DNA from 3 places in the Scopulibacillus cellulosilyticus genome. Region 3 is predicted to be linked to each of the others. Evidence: riboswitches for the same ligand, from Rfam matches in the RefSeq annotation. Region 3 holds a riboswitch; each other region holds the start of a gene.
What was found. Region 3 has a riboswitch for lysine ahead of ACFQRG_RS12180 (aspartate kinase). Riboswitches for the same ligand answer to the same signal wherever they lie in the genome.
Positions count from the first base shown of each region.

Region 1: linked by a shared signal. The riboswitch ahead of lysA (diaminopimelate decarboxylase) and the one ahead of ACFQRG_RS12180 (aspartate kinase) in region 3 are both predicted to bind lysine.
Region 2: linked by a shared signal. The riboswitch ahead of ACFQRG_RS02825 (amino acid permease) and the one ahead of ACFQRG_RS12180 (aspartate kinase) in region 3 are both predicted to bind lysine.

Region 1 covers NZ_JBHTCO010000001.1:111,931-117,553, forward strand. The annotation lists gene spoVAD (stage V sporulation protein AD) at 1-205, shown strand, start outside; gene spoVAE (stage V sporulation protein AE) at 207-557, shown strand; gene spoVAEA (stage V sporulation protein SpoVABEA) at 557-1,156, shown strand; gene ACFQRG_RS00580 (spore germination protein) at 1,110-2,609, shown strand; lysine riboswitch at 2,719-2,901, shown strand; gene lysA (diaminopimelate decarboxylase) at 3,177-4,499, shown strand; FMN riboswitch at 4,571-4,720, shown strand; gene ribD (bifunctional diaminohydroxyphosphoribosylaminopyrimidine deaminase/5-amino-6-(5-phosphoribosylamino)uracil reductase RibD) at 4,953-5,623, shown strand, end outside.
Region 2 covers NZ_JBHTCO010000003.1:82,630-88,252, forward strand. The annotation lists gene ACFQRG_RS02820 (amino acid permease) at 1-1,312, opposite strand, end outside; T-box leader at 1,421-1,642, opposite strand; gene ACFQRG_RS02825 (amino acid permease) at 1,727-3,187, opposite strand; lysine riboswitch at 3,341-3,526, opposite strand; gene ACFQRG_RS02830 (hypothetical protein) at 4,115-5,125, shown strand; gene ACFQRG_RS02835 (DUF4383 domain-containing protein) at 5,224-5,586, opposite strand.
Region 3 covers NZ_JBHTCO010000014.1:186,148-191,770, forward strand. The annotation lists gene trxA (thioredoxin) at 49-363, shown strand; gene uvrC (excinuclease ABC subunit UvrC) at 530-2,302, shown strand; lysine riboswitch at 2,363-2,542, shown strand; gene ACFQRG_RS12180 (aspartate kinase) at 2,729-3,961, shown strand; gene ACFQRG_RS12185 (YslB family protein) at 4,014-4,499, opposite strand; gene ACFQRG_RS12190 (succinate dehydrogenase cytochrome b558 subunit) at 4,727-5,350, shown strand; gene sdhA (succinate dehydrogenase flavoprotein subunit) at 5,367-5,623, shown strand, end outside.

The DNA.
Region 1 (5,623 bases), on a different contig from region 3:
GCCGGTTTTTGCCGGCGGCAGCGGGGCTGCGTGTTCTGCTGTGGTGACATACGGTTATATTGCCAATCAAATCACTTCAGGATTATTAAAACGTGTTCTTGTTGTAGCGGCTGGTGCGTTATTTAACCCAATAGTCTCACAACAAAAAGAGACAATTCCATGTATTGCCCACGGGGTTGTTCTTGAAGCAGCAGGAGGTCAGTAAAATGGCATATCTTATAGCTTTTGTTATCGGCGGTTTAATTTGTGTCGTCGGACAATTATTATTGGATGTCTGTAAGCTGACGCCCGCTCATATCGTTGTAACATTTGTTGTAATTGGGGCATTGCTGGATGCATTCGGTTTATACGATCAGCTGATTGAATTTGCCGGAGCAGGAGCAACGGTTCCGATTACAAGCTTTGGTCATTCATTATTACATGGGGCAATGGCTGAAGGAAAAGAGCATGGATATATTGGCATTGCAATGGGTATCTTTAAACTAACCTCTGCAGGTATAACTTCCGCTATTTTATTTGGATTTATTGTTGCCTTAATTTTTAAACCGAGAGGGTGATTCCAATGAAGCGGCATGTCATTTTAATAACCGATGGCGATAAATACGCACGCGAGGCGGTAGAGCATACCGCAAAAGTACTTGGCTGCCGCTGTATATCGCAATCTGAAGGAAACCCGACACAACTAAGCGGTGAGGAGCTTGTTAAATTTATTCAACAAACACCTTATGATCCAGTGCTTGTCATGTTTGATGATTGCGGATTTAAAGGCAAAGGTCCGGGTGAGGCCGCCTTGGAGTATGTAGCAACACACCCCTCAATCAATGTGCTCGGCGCTATTGCGGTAGCTTCCCATAGCAGTTTTCGTGAATGGACAAGAGTTGATGTCAGCATTGATCAGTTTGGCGAATTAACAGAATACGGGGTTGATAAAGAAGGGCTTGCTGATTTAGAAATCGGCAGAATTTCCGGCGATACAGTTTATGTTCTGGATCATCTAAATATCCCGGTTATTGTTGGCGTAGGCGATATAGGCAAAATGAGGGGGCTTGATAAAGTTGAAAACGGATCTCCTATAACAACGAAAGCAGTTGAAATCATTTTAGAAAGGAGTGGTTATCATCGCAACCAATCAGAAAGAAAAAAAACCGATCTCTAAAAGAATTAAAGATAATGAACAATACTTAACAAACCAGCTTGATATCGGTGCTACTAACTTTGACGTCGGCGTACGCAAGATGAAAGTCCTTAATGAAGAGATTCAAGTGTATTATTGCAACTCACTATGCAATTCAGAAATGGTCATTTTGTTATTTAGGGAACTCATGAGAATGGTTAACACCCATCGGCCAAATGTGAAGACGAAAGATGTCATTAAAAACCACTTAGCTCATGAACAAGTGATGGAAATTAAAACATTGGATGAAGTTTTGCTTTATATGCTATGCGGTTTAATCATTGTTCTCATTGACGGCGAGACGATCGGGTTTGCTGTTGATGTTCGGAATTATCCAGGCCGGACGCCGGAAGAGCCGGATGTTGAAAAGGTTATTCGCGGCTCGAAGGATGGTTTTGTTGAAAATATTATTTTGAATGCAGGACTGATTCGCAGACGGGTTCGTGACGAAAATTACCGGAATGAGCTTATAAGAGTTGGAAAACGTTCTAAAACAGATGTTTGTCTAAGTTATATAAAGGACGTTGCAAATCCCGGGCTTCTAAAGACAATAAAAAAAGAACTTAAACAGATAGAAATTGATGGTATTCCAATGGGTGATAAAACGATTGAGGAATTTATCGTCAAGCAAGGCTTTAACCCTTATCCATTAGTAAGGTATACAGGACGGCCTGATGTAGCTGCTGAACACATATTAGAAGGGCATATCGTCATGATTGTTGATACGTCACCAAGTGTTGTCATTTTGCCAACGACATTATTTCACCATGTTCAACATGCTGAAGAATACTTACAAACGCCATCATCAGGCGCTTTTCTTAGATGGGTCAGGTTTATAGCGATGCTTGCCTCTGTTTTTCTTGTTCCTTTTTGGTATTTGCTTGTTCAGGAGGGGTCACTGCTCCCTCATTGGCTAAGCTTTATTGGTCCAAATAAACATACTTACCATATACCAATCTTCTTGCAAATTTTACTTGCTGAATTTGGAATTGAAGCATTGCGAATGGCTGCTATACACACGCCGACAGCACTTTCAACGGCGCTCGGCTTGATCGCGGCTATTTTAATCGGTCAGGTAGCCATTCAGGTTGGAATATTTTTACCTGAAGTTATCCTTTACACGTCAATTTCAGCTGTTGGCGGGTTCGCCACTCCGAGTTATGAGCTGAGTTTGGCAAATAAAATGGTTAGAGTGTTCCTGATTATAGTTACGGCTATTTTTGACGTTCCTGGATTTGCCGTTGGAACGACTTTAATAATTATTTTCCTAGCCCAAATCAAAAATATTAACACACCATATCTCTGGCCGTTTATACCTTTTAATCCAAAAGCCTTATTTAATATAATGGTAAGAACCGCAATGCCGACTGCTTATTCAAGACCGAGCATTGTAAGGTCCATTGATGATTCAAGACAACCAAGTAAAACAGACTGATGAACCCGCCGATTGGCGGGTTTTTCCCATATAGCTGTTCAAAAAAGTGATTGTATGTTCAAATAAGGTGTGATATAATTCAAAATAAATTTTTATATAACCTCATCATTTGAGGAGTATGGGGCGCAAAACGAATCAGTACGGTATCGAGCAACGGGCAGCTATGAAGATGTCGGAAAGGTCAATTTGCCGAAGCAAATCATTTTGCCCAAAAAATGATTTGCTGGGTTAATGCTGAAGAAGCATTAAACTGTCACTGCTATAATATAAGTAGTGGAGTACTATTCCGACTAATGAGGTACCGGCACAAGCTTATGTACTTCGTTGCATAAGCTTTCTTTGCTCTATCAATTATATCTAGGCAGCATGAAGCGGCTCAACGCAGGTGCCAAGATAAGGAAGATAGTATAAGAGCAGCAAAGCGAGTCTGCGATCAGAGTGAGCTAGTGAGACTTGTGCTCTGGAGTACTAAGCGGTTGACTTCGCCGGGAGGCTTGTCACCAGCCAAGTTTCCTTTATTTTCATCATGTTGGAGTAGTGCCCGCCTAGGAAAGGGGAATATTTTTTATGCGAGGCACACAAGAAGTTAATGAGAATGGTCATCTTACAATTGGCGGTGTAGACACTGTAAAGTTAGTTAGGGAATATGGTTCACCGCTATATGTTTACGATATTGCATTAATTAAGGAAAAGGTGGCAGAATTTAAAAAAGCTTTTTCGCGGCGTGAAGTACCGTGGCAAGTGGCATATGCCAGCAAAGCTTTTTCCTCAATTGCCATGATACAACTTATAAATGAATTAGATTTATCATTGGATGTTGTATCCGGAGGTGAATTGTATACTGCTGTTAAGGCGGGATTTCCGCCTGAACGGATTCACTTTCATGGAAATAATAAGACACCGGATGAACTTAAACTGGCTTTAGATGAAAAAATAGGAACAATTATTGTTGATAATTTTTATGAATTAACTTTATTGGATCAACTTTGCGCGGAACGTCATCAAACGATTGATGTTCTTTTAAGGACGACGCCCGGTGTCGAAGCACATACCCACACTTACATTATGACTGGTCAAGAGGATTCTAAATTTGGATTTAACCTTAATAACGGCAGCTTAGAAGAGGCGATACAGATGACCAGTGATTCGCCGAATATTGTATTAAAGGGGCTTCATTGCCATATTGGCTCGCAAATTTTTAATGATAAAAGTTTTGCGCAAGCAATTAACAAAATGTTTCAGAAGTTTGATAAATGGAGAAAACAATATGGTTTTCAGTTGAATGTTTTAAATGTGGGCGGCGGCTTTGGTATTAAATATTCTGAAGAAGACGAACCGCTAATGATTGAAAAATTTGTTGATACAATTGTCGATACGGTTATTGAAGAATGTAACAGGCTTAGTATGGCTTATCCGGAAATCTGGGTGGAACCGGGCAGAATTTTAGTTGGTGAAGCGGGAACAACCCTTTATACGATAGGTGCTTTCAAAGATATTCCCCAAACAAGAAAGTATATTTCTGTAGATGGCGGAATGACGGATAATCTGAGACCGGCCCTTTATCAGGCTAAATATGAATGCATGGTAGCTAATAAGGCACTGGCACCCGCTGATGATACAGTAACGGTTGCGGGTAAGTGCTGCGAAAGCGGAGATATTTTAATCTGGGATGCTAAACTGCCGAAAGTAACAGAGCCTAACGATATTCTTGCTGTTTTTTGTACAGGAGCTTACGGATATGCGATGGCAAACCATTATAACCGTATTCCGAAACCTGCGGTCGTATTTGTCGAAAATGGATCAGCACAACTGGTTATTCAAAGAGAAACATACGAGGATTTAATTAAACATGAATTACCGCTGATTCAATCAGTTTTAGTTAATAATTAGACAAAAGACAGCTTTTTTGTGTATAATAGATTTACAAACAGTGATGTTGAACATGTACTAATTGAATATAAGTATGCCTTCGGGGTTGGGTGAAATTCCCTACCGACGGTGATGAAGCAAATTCTGCTTCTAAGTCCGTGACCCGTGCGAGTGAAACTCAAGCGGTGGATCTGGTGAAAAACCAGAACCGACAGTAAAAGTCTGGATGGGAGAAGGCCGATGTTTTCTGATACTATCAGGATTTATATCTATGTATATTGTTTAAGGACTAATCATAGATATATAAGATAAGAGATAGTATAAGTAAAACTGCGAATCATAACGGATACTATAAAAATAGGTTATCTATGCTTATTTTTATGGCTTATTTCCTATGGAATCGTTTGAACCCCGAGGACAATTGTTCTCGGGGTTTTTGGTGTTCATTGTTTTCTTATGAAGGGAGTGAAGAGTGTGTCTGATATTGAGTACATGTCATTGGCTTTAAATATGGTTAAAGGAACCTCAGGACAAACAAGCCCGAATCCTGCCGTAGCAGCTATTGTTGTTAATCATGGTCGAATCGTCGGTTTAGGTGCTCATTTAAAAGCTGGAGAAGCACATGCGGAAGTACATGCTTTAAATATGGCGGGTCAAAAGGCGAAAGGCGGAACGATATATGTGACGCTGGAACCTTGCAGCCATTTTGGGAAAACGCCGCCGTGCGCTGATTTAATTATTGAAAAGGATATCTCGCGGGTTGTTATTGCAACAGTTGATCCCAATCCTCAAGTTGCCGGAACAGGTATAAAAAAATTAGAAGATGCCGGAATTGAGGTTACGGTTGGAGTCATGGAGGATGAGGCTCGTCAATATTATCAAAGCTTTTTTCATTATATTAAAACCAAAAAACCTTATGTAACAATAAAAATGGCTGTCAGCTTAGATGGGAAAATGGCAACTGCAAGCGGTGAAAGTAAGTGGATTACCGGCCCAGAAGCGAGAAAGGACGGACATTACTTAAGGCATACACACGATGCGATTTTAGTTGGCATTGGTACTGTGTTAGCTGATAACCCGTCACTGACAACGCGCCTTGACGATCATCAAGGCCGTCACCCTATCCGGATCATATTGGATCGCCA
Region 2 (5,623 bases), on a different contig from region 3:
CTTGTGCAAGTATAACGATTAAACAGACAAGGAATCCAAATATCGGTCCAAAAGGATACCATTTTGCTCTGTATGGCAGATCTTTAACATTATATCCTTGAGCGACATAAGCCTTACGGAAACGATAATGGCTGACCGCAATACCAATCCAGAAAATAAATCCTGTAACCCCTGCGGCATTTAACAGCCAATTATAAATCGCGCCGTCTCCAAATATAGAAGCCAAGAAAGCAAGCGCCCCGACAATAGCTGTAGCTATTAACGACCAAACAGGTACGCCGCGTTTATTTAACTTTGCGAATATCTTCGGTGCCTGACCGTCTTTCGCCATCGCGTACAGCATACGGGTCGAAGCGTAAAGACTGGAGTTGCCGGCTGACAGTACCGCGGTTAAAATAACAGCGTTCATGACTGAAGCGGCAAAGGCAAGCCCTGCTTTCTTAAATACTAAAGTAAATGGACTGACCATAATATTTTGGCTCATTAAGCTATGAGTCGTATATGGAATGATCATGCCTATAACGAAAATCGCAAAAATATAAAAGAGCAGAATCCGCCAGAAGACGCTGCGAATCGCGCGCGGGATATTTTTTCTTGGATTTTCACTCTCTCCTGCCGCAACACCTACTATTTCTGTACCTTGGAAGGAAAATCCTGCCGCCAAGAAGATCGCAAATACAGCTGAAGCTCCCCCGTGGAACGGCGCATCACCGACAGTAAAATTCTTAAAGCCTGCGGCATGTCCATTCATAATACCAAAAATCATTAATAAACCAACAATAATAAATATAATAACGGTCGCTACTTTAATAAAAGCAAACCAGTATTCACCTTCACCATATCCTCTTACGGAAAGGTAATTGATAGCAAACATGATGACTAAAAATAATGCACTCCATAATAGAGACGGGCTGTGCGGAAACCAAAACTTCATAACGAGTGCAGCAGCAGACAATTCGGTAGCTAAAGTTATTGCCCAGCTGTACCAATAATTCCAGCCAAGCGCAAATCCGAGCGCCGGATCGATAAACCTCGTCGCATACGTGCTGAATGAGCCGCTCGTCGGCATAAATGCTGCCAATTCTCCTAAGCTTGTCATAATGAAATAAACCATAATACCGATAATAATATATGCTAATAACGCGCCTCCGGGACCTGCGGTGTGAATAGCTGTGCCGCTTCCGAGAAACAGTCCTGTACCAATTGAGCCGCCTAAAGAAATCATTGTCAGATGTCGGGCTTTCAACCCTCTCTTCAGGTCAGCCGAATGAGCGGATTGTGCGTTTATTGATTGCTTAGATTGTTTCGTCATACCTTTCACCCCTTTTCAAAAGCATTTATGATGTGTTTGAAAATATTTTGTAATTTTTCAATTATTATAATAACCTATAATAACTAAATAAAAAAGCCCGCCTCTTAATCAAGAGACGGACTTTTTCCGCGGTACCACTCTAATAGTTCTTCAATTGAAGAACCTCTTATATCTGATAACGGGATGCCCCGGCAAATTCTAGTAAACATCATGATGTCGTTCAAACAGCTTCTCGAAAGTGCGGTTCATTATTTTCTAGCGCCAGGCTTCCACCATTCCCCGGCTCGCTATTGCATCAAAAATAACTACTCTCTTTGTCATCGAATGATATTCTAAGTTGTTTAAGATATTTAAAAGTATAAAACAAATTACTTTTTTGTCAACTGATTATCAGATGTAAAATATCGCCATTACTTAGTCTATCTTCCTATCAAAGTCGCATTGCTTAAGGGGAATCACTTTTGTCTTTTTAATAAACTTATATCCGAGCCAAACTATTAAGAAGATCGGAATGCCAATATAGGACACAAATAACCCGTTCCAATCGATATGTCCGCCGAGAAAGGCACTATAATTCTGCCCGATAACAACAATCATACAGACGATAAATGCAAATATCGGACCAAACGGAAACCATTTTGCACGATACGGCAAATCATTGAGATCCCGCCCCTGGGCAACATAAGCTCTACGGAAACGATAATGGCAGACTGCAATGCCAAGCCAAGCGATAAATCCCGATAACCCGGAAATATTTAAGAGCCATGTATAAACAATACCGTCTCCGAAAATCGATGCAAGAAAAGCAAACGCACCAATTAAGGCCGTAATAATAAGCGCCCAAATCGGCACACCGCGTTTATTAACTTTTGTTAAAAAGCGGGGTGCTTTTCCCTCTTTGGCCAGTGCATAAAGCATACGTGTTGATGCATATAATCCAGAGTTACCGGAAGATAAAACAGCCGTTAAAATAACTGCGTTCATCACAGATGCCGCAAAAGCGAGTCCCGCCTTTTTAAAGACAAGCGTGAACGGACTGACCATAACACTTTCGCTTGCTAAGCTTTTATTTGTGTAAGGAATAATTAAACTAATCACTAAGATCGCTAATACGTAAAACAATAGAATGCGCCAAAAAACACTTTTCATCGCGCGGGGAACGGTTTTTTCAGGGTCATCACTTTCACCGGCGCTGACACCCAAAAGCTCGGTTCCTTGGAAAGAGAATCCAGCCGCTAAGAAAATGCCGAAAGTCGCAAGGATCCCGCCATGAAAAGGCGCATCTCCAATTGTAAAGTTTTTAAACCCTACTGTATTGCTGTGAAAGATACCCAGTATCATTAAAATACCGACAATAAGAAAGATGATAACCGTGGCAACTTTAATAAAGGCAAACCAATACTCAGACTCACCATAAGATTTTACGGATAAAAAATTAAGAAGAAAAATAATAACTAAAAACAAAGCACTCCAAAACAATGATGAGCTGTGAGGAAACCAAAATTTCATGACAAGTGTCGCTGCAGAAAGTTCAGCTGCAATCGTAATTGCCCAGTTAAACCAATAATTCCAGCCTAAAGCAAATCCGAAAGCCGGATCGACATACCTGGTAGCATAAGTGCTGAATGAACCGCTCGTCGGCATGTAAGCCGCAAGTTCCCCCAGACTGGTCATTAGAAAGAATACCATTATACCAATAATTAGATAAGCTGCAAGCGCCCCGCCTGGTCCGGCCGAATGAATCGACCCGCCGCTGGCTAGGAAAATACCGGTACCGAGCGCTCCGCCTAACGAAATCATCGTTAAGTGGCGCGACTTAAGGCCTCTCTTTAACTCATTTGAATTATTTTCAGGCTGATTGTCATCCATTATCATTATCAAATCTCCTTTTCCTTTTAGAGGATGTTCAAAAAGTCCGGGAAACATGTCCTCCCTTTTGAACTCACACTTTTAGAATGGGAAGGAGAAGGGTAAAAAAATACCGTCGAAAGAAGCTCTCGACGGCATTAAGAAGCCCTCATCATACCTTCCATCGATAGCTCAACACGCAAGGATTACTCACGTGACAGTTCTGCCCCTATTCGGAAACAGCCCCAGCCCGTCCAGTAAGAGAAACCTGAATGAACTTCGGCGATTTTTCCTTTCATGCAAACTCTTAAACTTCTCTTAGTCTCCTCTGCATTACTGATAAAAACCGCGACCTCTACCTCACCTAACTTAACTTATATGATGAGGATTTTGTGTCTATTCAATTAAAATTTCATTGTATATGACAATATTTAAATTGGCAATGGTATATGGTACGCTGGCAATAAAATAGTTCGATAGGCGGTTTTCAGCTGCTGCTTATTGACCTCTGTCTAATTTAACCAGTGATATATCCAGATTATTAATATAAGACTTTTTATATATAATAACATATGGCGATATGTTAATAAAAGAGATTTAGTAAAAAGGTTTATGTTTCCAAGAAAACAAGCTTGTAAGTTTGTTATGATGACAAGCGTTGTTAAGATAGAAATTACAAAACCTTGGTTTTATTATACCTAATTCAAAATAGTCTTCGAAAATCCTTTTATTTTCCCCAAATATGAAAATGATAAACCTTTTTAATTTAAAAAAATTAAAAACCATTCTATCAGTATTTTTTTACTTATTTAATATGCTCAGTTAAGTAGTCAATAGGGATTTCAAATTAAAGAAGAAAGACAAACCTTTTCTTTCTTGTAAGATATTCTAACATTAAAATATAATAAAGTTTAAAAAAGTCAAGGATTTAATCTTTTAAAAGGGGGACCTTTTGTGAATTTTGTTGAAATAGAATTTTTGTTTTTGGCTACAATGGCAATATTATATAGTCTTTTTTCAATTTTTGTAAGTCTCTTACTGTATATAAAAAAACAAATTGCCTTAAATAAATTTAATTTTAAGAGGAGTTTTTTTAATTGGATTGATGACTTTAAAAGTTCAATTAAAAGGGGTAGAGAGGTACTTAATGCAATTAAATTAAGCAATAAATATCGTAATAAAATTTTTAATAGTATTTTTGTACTTAGTACCTTATCTAAAACAAAATGGCGATTAGTCATTTATGGATTATCCTTTGGAACAGTAGTTTTCTTTGCCACTTTTGGGCTTTATTTAAATAGAATGCCCTTAGCTTTAAGAATATTAATTATTATAATGATTATTATTCTAGCTTATGGTTTTGGAGAATACATAAGTGCTCCATTTTTAAAAGTTTCAACTGTAAAGTCAAACAAATTCCCAAACAAAATTCATAAGATTTTTACTGTCATATTTTCAAACTATATAAAACTATGCCTTCTGGCTTTATTTTGTATTACTATTCTTGAAGTTAATATTGAAAATAACGGGGGTAATTTATTTTCTTTATTAATTACTGTAATCCTTACAACAATTTATTCTTGTTTATATTTAAAATTTGCAATTGATAGCACCAGGAATTGGTTATTTCATATAATAATCTTTTTATTTATGATCTGTTGGGTTTTCTTCATAATTGGGGTGGCTTTTGGTTCATATTATTTAGAACATAATGATGTTTTCAATATGTTCTCTTCGAAGGAAGTAATTTTACTAAACCATAACTTCAAATGGAAACATCTGTATTATATGATAAGCATGGGTTTAACACCTTTATTCTCTTTACAATCTAAATTTAATATACAGAATCCATTAACGTTAATTACTTTGCTAGAGTACTTATTAGGATATATATTTACAGCCATATTTGTAGGCTTTTTTGTATCATATTTCTCGACAAAATTTAATGAAAAACTAAAAAGGTAAACGGACATTAAGTAATAAATGAGTTTCAATGTGAATTTTTTATTAAAATTTAATTCTCATATATAAGCCTCCCATTCTAACGGGAGGCTATACAGAGTTTACATCGAAGTATCTTTTGACTTGTTTCTTGACATACTTGCTGATTTGAAGCCGGCGAACAATAAGACAGCCGCAATGATTAAATGCAGAACCGTGTCTGCCGGAAGCAGCATCATACCCATAATATTTTGGGTAAATAAACCCGCCAAAAACATTAGCGAGTAGATAGCTCCGAATACTTTCGCGCATAATGAGCTGCGCGCTTCATTACTGCTGCTAAGCAGCATCACAATGCCGGAAATAAGATGCACCATATTGTGATTCATCGTTAATGAGAAAAACCCTTCAAACGGCACAAAGTATCCGACTATTCCTATGACAAGAAAAATAAAGCCTAGTAAACGCACTGTATGCTTTGCCATAAAACTTTCACCTCTTTAAAAAAGATTGCTAAATTTA
Region 3 (5,623 bases):
TTCTTCATAAGAAAGGTATGTTATTGATAAAGGAGGAAATTTTAGGATATGGCAATACAAAATGTTACTGACCAAAACTTTTCTGAAGCAATTTCCAGCGGCTTAGTATTAGTCGACTTTTGGGCACCATGGTGCGGACCTTGTAAAATGATTGCACCAGTGCTTGAAGAAGTTGATTCAGAAATGAGCGACAAGGTACAAATTGTTAAGCTTAACGTTGATGATAATCAAAATACGGCAAGTGAATACGGAGTCATGAGCATTCCGACTCTTATCGTATTTAAAGACGGGGAAATCGTTGATAAAGTTGTTGGTTTTCAACCTAAAGAAGCTTTAATCAATGTTATCGAAAAGCATCAGTAAAACTTGCCGATTGGCAGTATAAAAGAAAAACATGAAGTCCTTCGGGGCTTCATGTTTTTAATTTATTTCTCGGGAAATGTTGAAAACTGGCGTGACGCATCCTAATATATATAAGTATGTGTATAAAAAATTCTAAGGTGACTATATAACAAAGGAATGAACGCCAATGTCTACCTTAAAAGAAAAGCTTGATTTACTTCCGGCTCAGCCTGGATGTTATTTAATGAAAAACCAGTACGGACAAATTATTTATGTAGGGAAAGCCAAAAATTTAAAAAATCGGGTCCGCTCTTATTTTACAGGATCTCATGATGCAAAAACTCAGAGGTTAGTCAGTGATATATGCGATTTTGAATATATTGTTGTGTCATCAGAGATTGAGTCCCTTATACTAGAAATGAATTTAATAAAAAAACATGAACCTAAATATAATGTCATGTTAAAGGATGATAAGAGCTATCCCTATATCAAGTTAACATCTGAGAAGCACCCGCGCTTGATTATTACGCGGAAAGTAAAAAAGAACAGCGGGAAATATTTTGGGCCTTACCCTAATGCGACAGCTGCTTCGGAAACAAAACGGCTGCTGGATCGTCTTTATCCGCTTAGAAAATGCCGGACACTGCCGGATAGAGTTTGTCTATATTATCATATCGGTCAATGTTTAGCCCCGTGTGTCAATGATATATCTGAAGAAACATATAAAGAAATGACAGATAATATCATCCGCTTTTTAAATGGCGGTCATCAAGATGTCAAACAGGATTTAGAAAAAAAGATGGCAAAGGCGGCTGAAGAACTTAATTTTGAGCATGCTAAAGAGCTTCGCGATCAAATACGTCATATTGAAACGATCATGGAAAAACAAAATGTGCTTTTTGGTGATTTACATGACAGGGATGTTTTTGGTTATGCGATTGATAAAGGCTGGATGTGTGTCCAAGTCTTTTTTATCAGACAAGGTAAACTCATTGAACGCGACGTTTCAATTTTTCCTTTTTATCAAGAACCTGAAGAGGATCTTTTAACATATATTGGCCAATTTTACTTGCATCAAAACCATTTAAAGCCTAAAGAGATACTCATTCCTCAATCCATTAATGATCAATTAGTCAATCAGATGCTTGAAGTTCCGGTTCATCAACCAAAAAGAGGGAAGAAAAAAGAACTTGTTGAAATGGCGGAAAAAAATGCAAAGATTGCCTTGAAAGAAAAATTCGCCTTAATTGAACGGGATGAATCACGGACGATAAGAGCGGTAGAGAATTTGGGCAAGCACCTGAATATTGAAACGCCAAGACGTATAGAAACCTTTGATAATTCGAATATACAAGGTGTCCATCCTGTATCAGCAATGGTTGTTTTTGAAGACGGCAAACCTAATAAAAAAGAATATCGTAAATATAATATCAAAACCGTTAAAGGTCCTGATGATGTCGCCACAATGCGTGAAGTTGTAAGAAGACGTTATTCAAGGGTCCTAAAAGAAAAATCGCCATTACCTGATCTCATTTTGATTGACGGGGGCAAAGGGCAAATGTCAGCGGCGATTGATGTTCTGGAAAATGAATTGGGCCTTACTATCCCTGTTTGCGGATTAGTAAAAGACGAAAAACACAGAACCTCTCAGCTTGTTATGGGTGAGACGCAAGAAATTATCCCTTTGGATCGGAATAGTCAAGAATTTTATTTGCTCCAACGTATTCAAGATGAAGTCCACCGGTTTGCTATCACTTTTCATCGGCAAATTCGGGACAAAAGTATGACAAAGTCTATTTTGGATGATATCCAGGGCATTGGACCTAAGAGAAAGCAAGCCCTGCTAAAACATTTTGGATCAATAAAAAAAATTCGTGAGGCAACTGTTGAAGATCTTATAAATTCAGGACTCCCATCGAATACCGCCAAAAAGGTTAAAGACTATTTAGATAAAAATTAAAAAATCAGTTGTTTACAAAAAGATTCTTTGCTATAATACAAACTAATTTCATAAGAAGCTTTTAGTGATAGAGGCGCGGGTCTCAAGAGTAGACTATCTAAGAATATTGAGATTTGATGATGATAGTTGAAAGGGTGGCTCGCCGAAGCAGAGAAGTGCTCAATCATTTTTTTGCTGGACCTGGATTGAATAAATGCAGGGCTGTCACACTTTTTAAGAGTGTGGAGTACTATCTCAGCATGTTGTAGGAATATCAGCAGCAGTGGGTAGCGCTCACTGCTGTTTTTTTATTGCTATCTATATTCAGAATAATCGATAGTATAAGGTCTGTGCGATCACCGCCGCTTGGCGGGTTAACGATAGCCGGGTTTTCTTTCCTATTCCATCAGCTGGGAACTTATAAAAAGAGAGAGGGGAGAAATCTTAATGACGCTAACTGTTATGAAATTTGGCGGAACATCAGTTGCAAATGTAGAAAAAATAAGGCGTGCTGCACATCGTATTGAGCAAAAGGCCGACTCGGGAGAACAGGTCATTGTTGTTGTTTCGGCAATGGGAAAAACAACCGACCACTTAGTTAATTTGGCAGGAGAAATTTCTAACCGCCCGAGCAAATGTGAACTTGACCTACTCCTTTCAACAGGGGAGCAAGTTACATCCTCTTTATTAGCCATGCTATTAAAGGAAGATGGATATGATGCAGTTGCATTGACAGGGTGGCAAGCCGGGTTTTACACGGATGATACTCATGGAAATGCAAGAATATTACAAATTGAAGAAAGCAAAATTTCCGAATATCTTGAGCAGCAAAAAATTGTAGTTGTGGCAGGGTTTCAAGGAGTGACCCAATCAGGACAGGTCACAACATTAGGCAGGGGAGGCTCAGATACATCAGCAGTTGCGCTTGCATCAGCATTTGCTGCTGATCTTTGTGAAATTTATACCGATGTTACCGGTGTTTTTACGGTTGATCCGAGATATGTAGAAACTGCAAGAAAGCTTGATGAAATTAGTTATGATGAAATGTTAGAAATGGCCTATTTAGGTGCAGGAGTCTTGCATCCAAGAGCCGTTGAATATGCAAAGAACGATAAAATTAAGCTGGTTGTAAGATCTTCATTTTCAAATGAGGAAGGGACTATGGTTAAGGAGTGTGTATCAATGGAAAACCAACGGGCTGTAAGAGGATTAGCTTTTGAAAAACATGTTACTAAGTTGACACTTTTAGATCTGCCAAATGACAAAGACACGCTGTCAAAGGTTTTTAATATTTTAGCCAATGCACAAATTAATGTTGATATTATTATTCAAAATGTTTTTAAAGATGAAGTGACAAACCTTTCTTTTACAATTGATGATAGTTCACTTGCGGATGCTTTAGACGTACTTAACCAAGCCAAAAGGATTCTTCGCTTTAGTGAAATTGATATTGAATCTAATTTAGCTAAAGTATCGATTATTGGATCTGGAATGACATCAAATCCTGGAGTAGCTGCGAAAATGTTTACCACATTAAATGACGATGGAATAAGAGTGAAAATGGTTAGTACTTCAGAAATTAAGGTTTCTACCATTGTAGATGAAAAAGACCTGTCGCTGTCGTTAAATATTTTGCATCAGGCTTTTGAACTGGAAGAAAAAGAAGTTATAGTAAATTGATAATAGGGGAATATAAAAAAATGAGGCTGTCGAATAGTTCGACAGTCCCGTTTTATACTTTATCATTTTTTTGTGAGCTGTTTATAGGTCTAATCATATCCTTAAAGTCCCACTTAACATGAAAGGTTACATGTTTTACCTTTGCGTTTCTTGGTTCAGCAAAGGCTTCTGCCACACAATTTAATTGCCTTTGGAGCTGTTCTGCAAGAAAACCGGCCTCCAGGGAAAATGAGGTATTCGGGTCATCTTTCATCCGGGCTTCAATCAGATCTGATGACAGGTGAAAAGTTATTTTATCTTTTTGCTGATCGGCGACAGTCAGTGTGCCCCAAGCCGCATATGTAAAGAAAGCAACGATGTCTTCTATGGTATCGAGAGGGTATTGGCGGGCCAGTTTTCTGCCGGACCAATAAAGAATTGGCGAAAGTTCTTCACCAAGCAATTCAGGCAACAGAGCATTTCTTAATAATTCGTAACCGAATGCAGAAATTGTCGCATCACCGTAATATTCGGGTTTAGGATATGTAATTTTTGTCATGTTGTATCTCCTCCATCCATTTTATTATAACGAGTAATCAAAAAAAGCTCTATGACAAATGTTCGAAAACGACATTCTTTATTGCCTTGACTGGTTATAGTGATGGGAGTACAATGAACTTGTTACATTTACCAAACTTTTTGTTTGAGGTTGCAGATTCCCGCCATATGGCAAAAAACAACCAAATTCGACAAACTGTCCAAATCATAGGAAAAGGGGGAAAATTAATGGCACAACGGGATTTTGTTAGCCGCAGGCTACACTCATTTTTAGGACTCGTTCCAATTGGATTGTTCCTAGTTGTACACTTGACGGTCAATTACTTTGCAACAAGAGGGCCGGAATCATTTAACAAGGCAGCCGGATTTATGGAAAGCTTGCCGTATTTACTTTTCTTGGAAATCGTTTTCATCTATCTGCCAATTATATTCCATGCGATCTATGGTGTTTATATTGCTTTTCAAGCAAAAACCAACGTTAATCGCTATGGATTTTTCCGTAACTGGATGTTCTTTCTGCAACGCTGGTCCGGAATTTTCTTAGTTATTTTTCTTGCATGGCACATTTGGGAAACGAGAATTGCAATGGCTTTAGGAACAACACTTAACTATGATATGATGGCTAATATTTTGGCTAATAAAGGCATGTTAGTCTTCTATATTATCGGTATATTAGCTGCTGTATTCCATTTTTCTAATGGTTTATGGTCTTTCTGTGTGCACTGGGGACTTATCGTAAGTCCAAGAGCACAACGTATTACTACATATGCTACTGTTGTCGTGTTTATATTATTAGCTTATGTCGGCATACGTGCGGTATTTGCATTTACTAATCCTGGATTAGCATTTTAGTAGGGAGTGAGCCACTATGAGTAAAGGAAAAATTATCGTTGTTGGCGGTGGGCTGGCAGGACTAATGGCAACAATTAAAGCTGCCGAAGCCGGCGTTGCTGTAGATCTCTTTTCAGTAGTTCCAGTTAAGCGCTCACATTCTGTTTGTGCCCAAGGTGGCATTAACGGTGCCGTTAATACAAAGGGTGAAGGCGATTCACCTTGGATACACTTTGATGATACGGTTTACGGCGGTGATTTTCTTGCGAATCAAGCGCAAGTAAAAGCCATGTG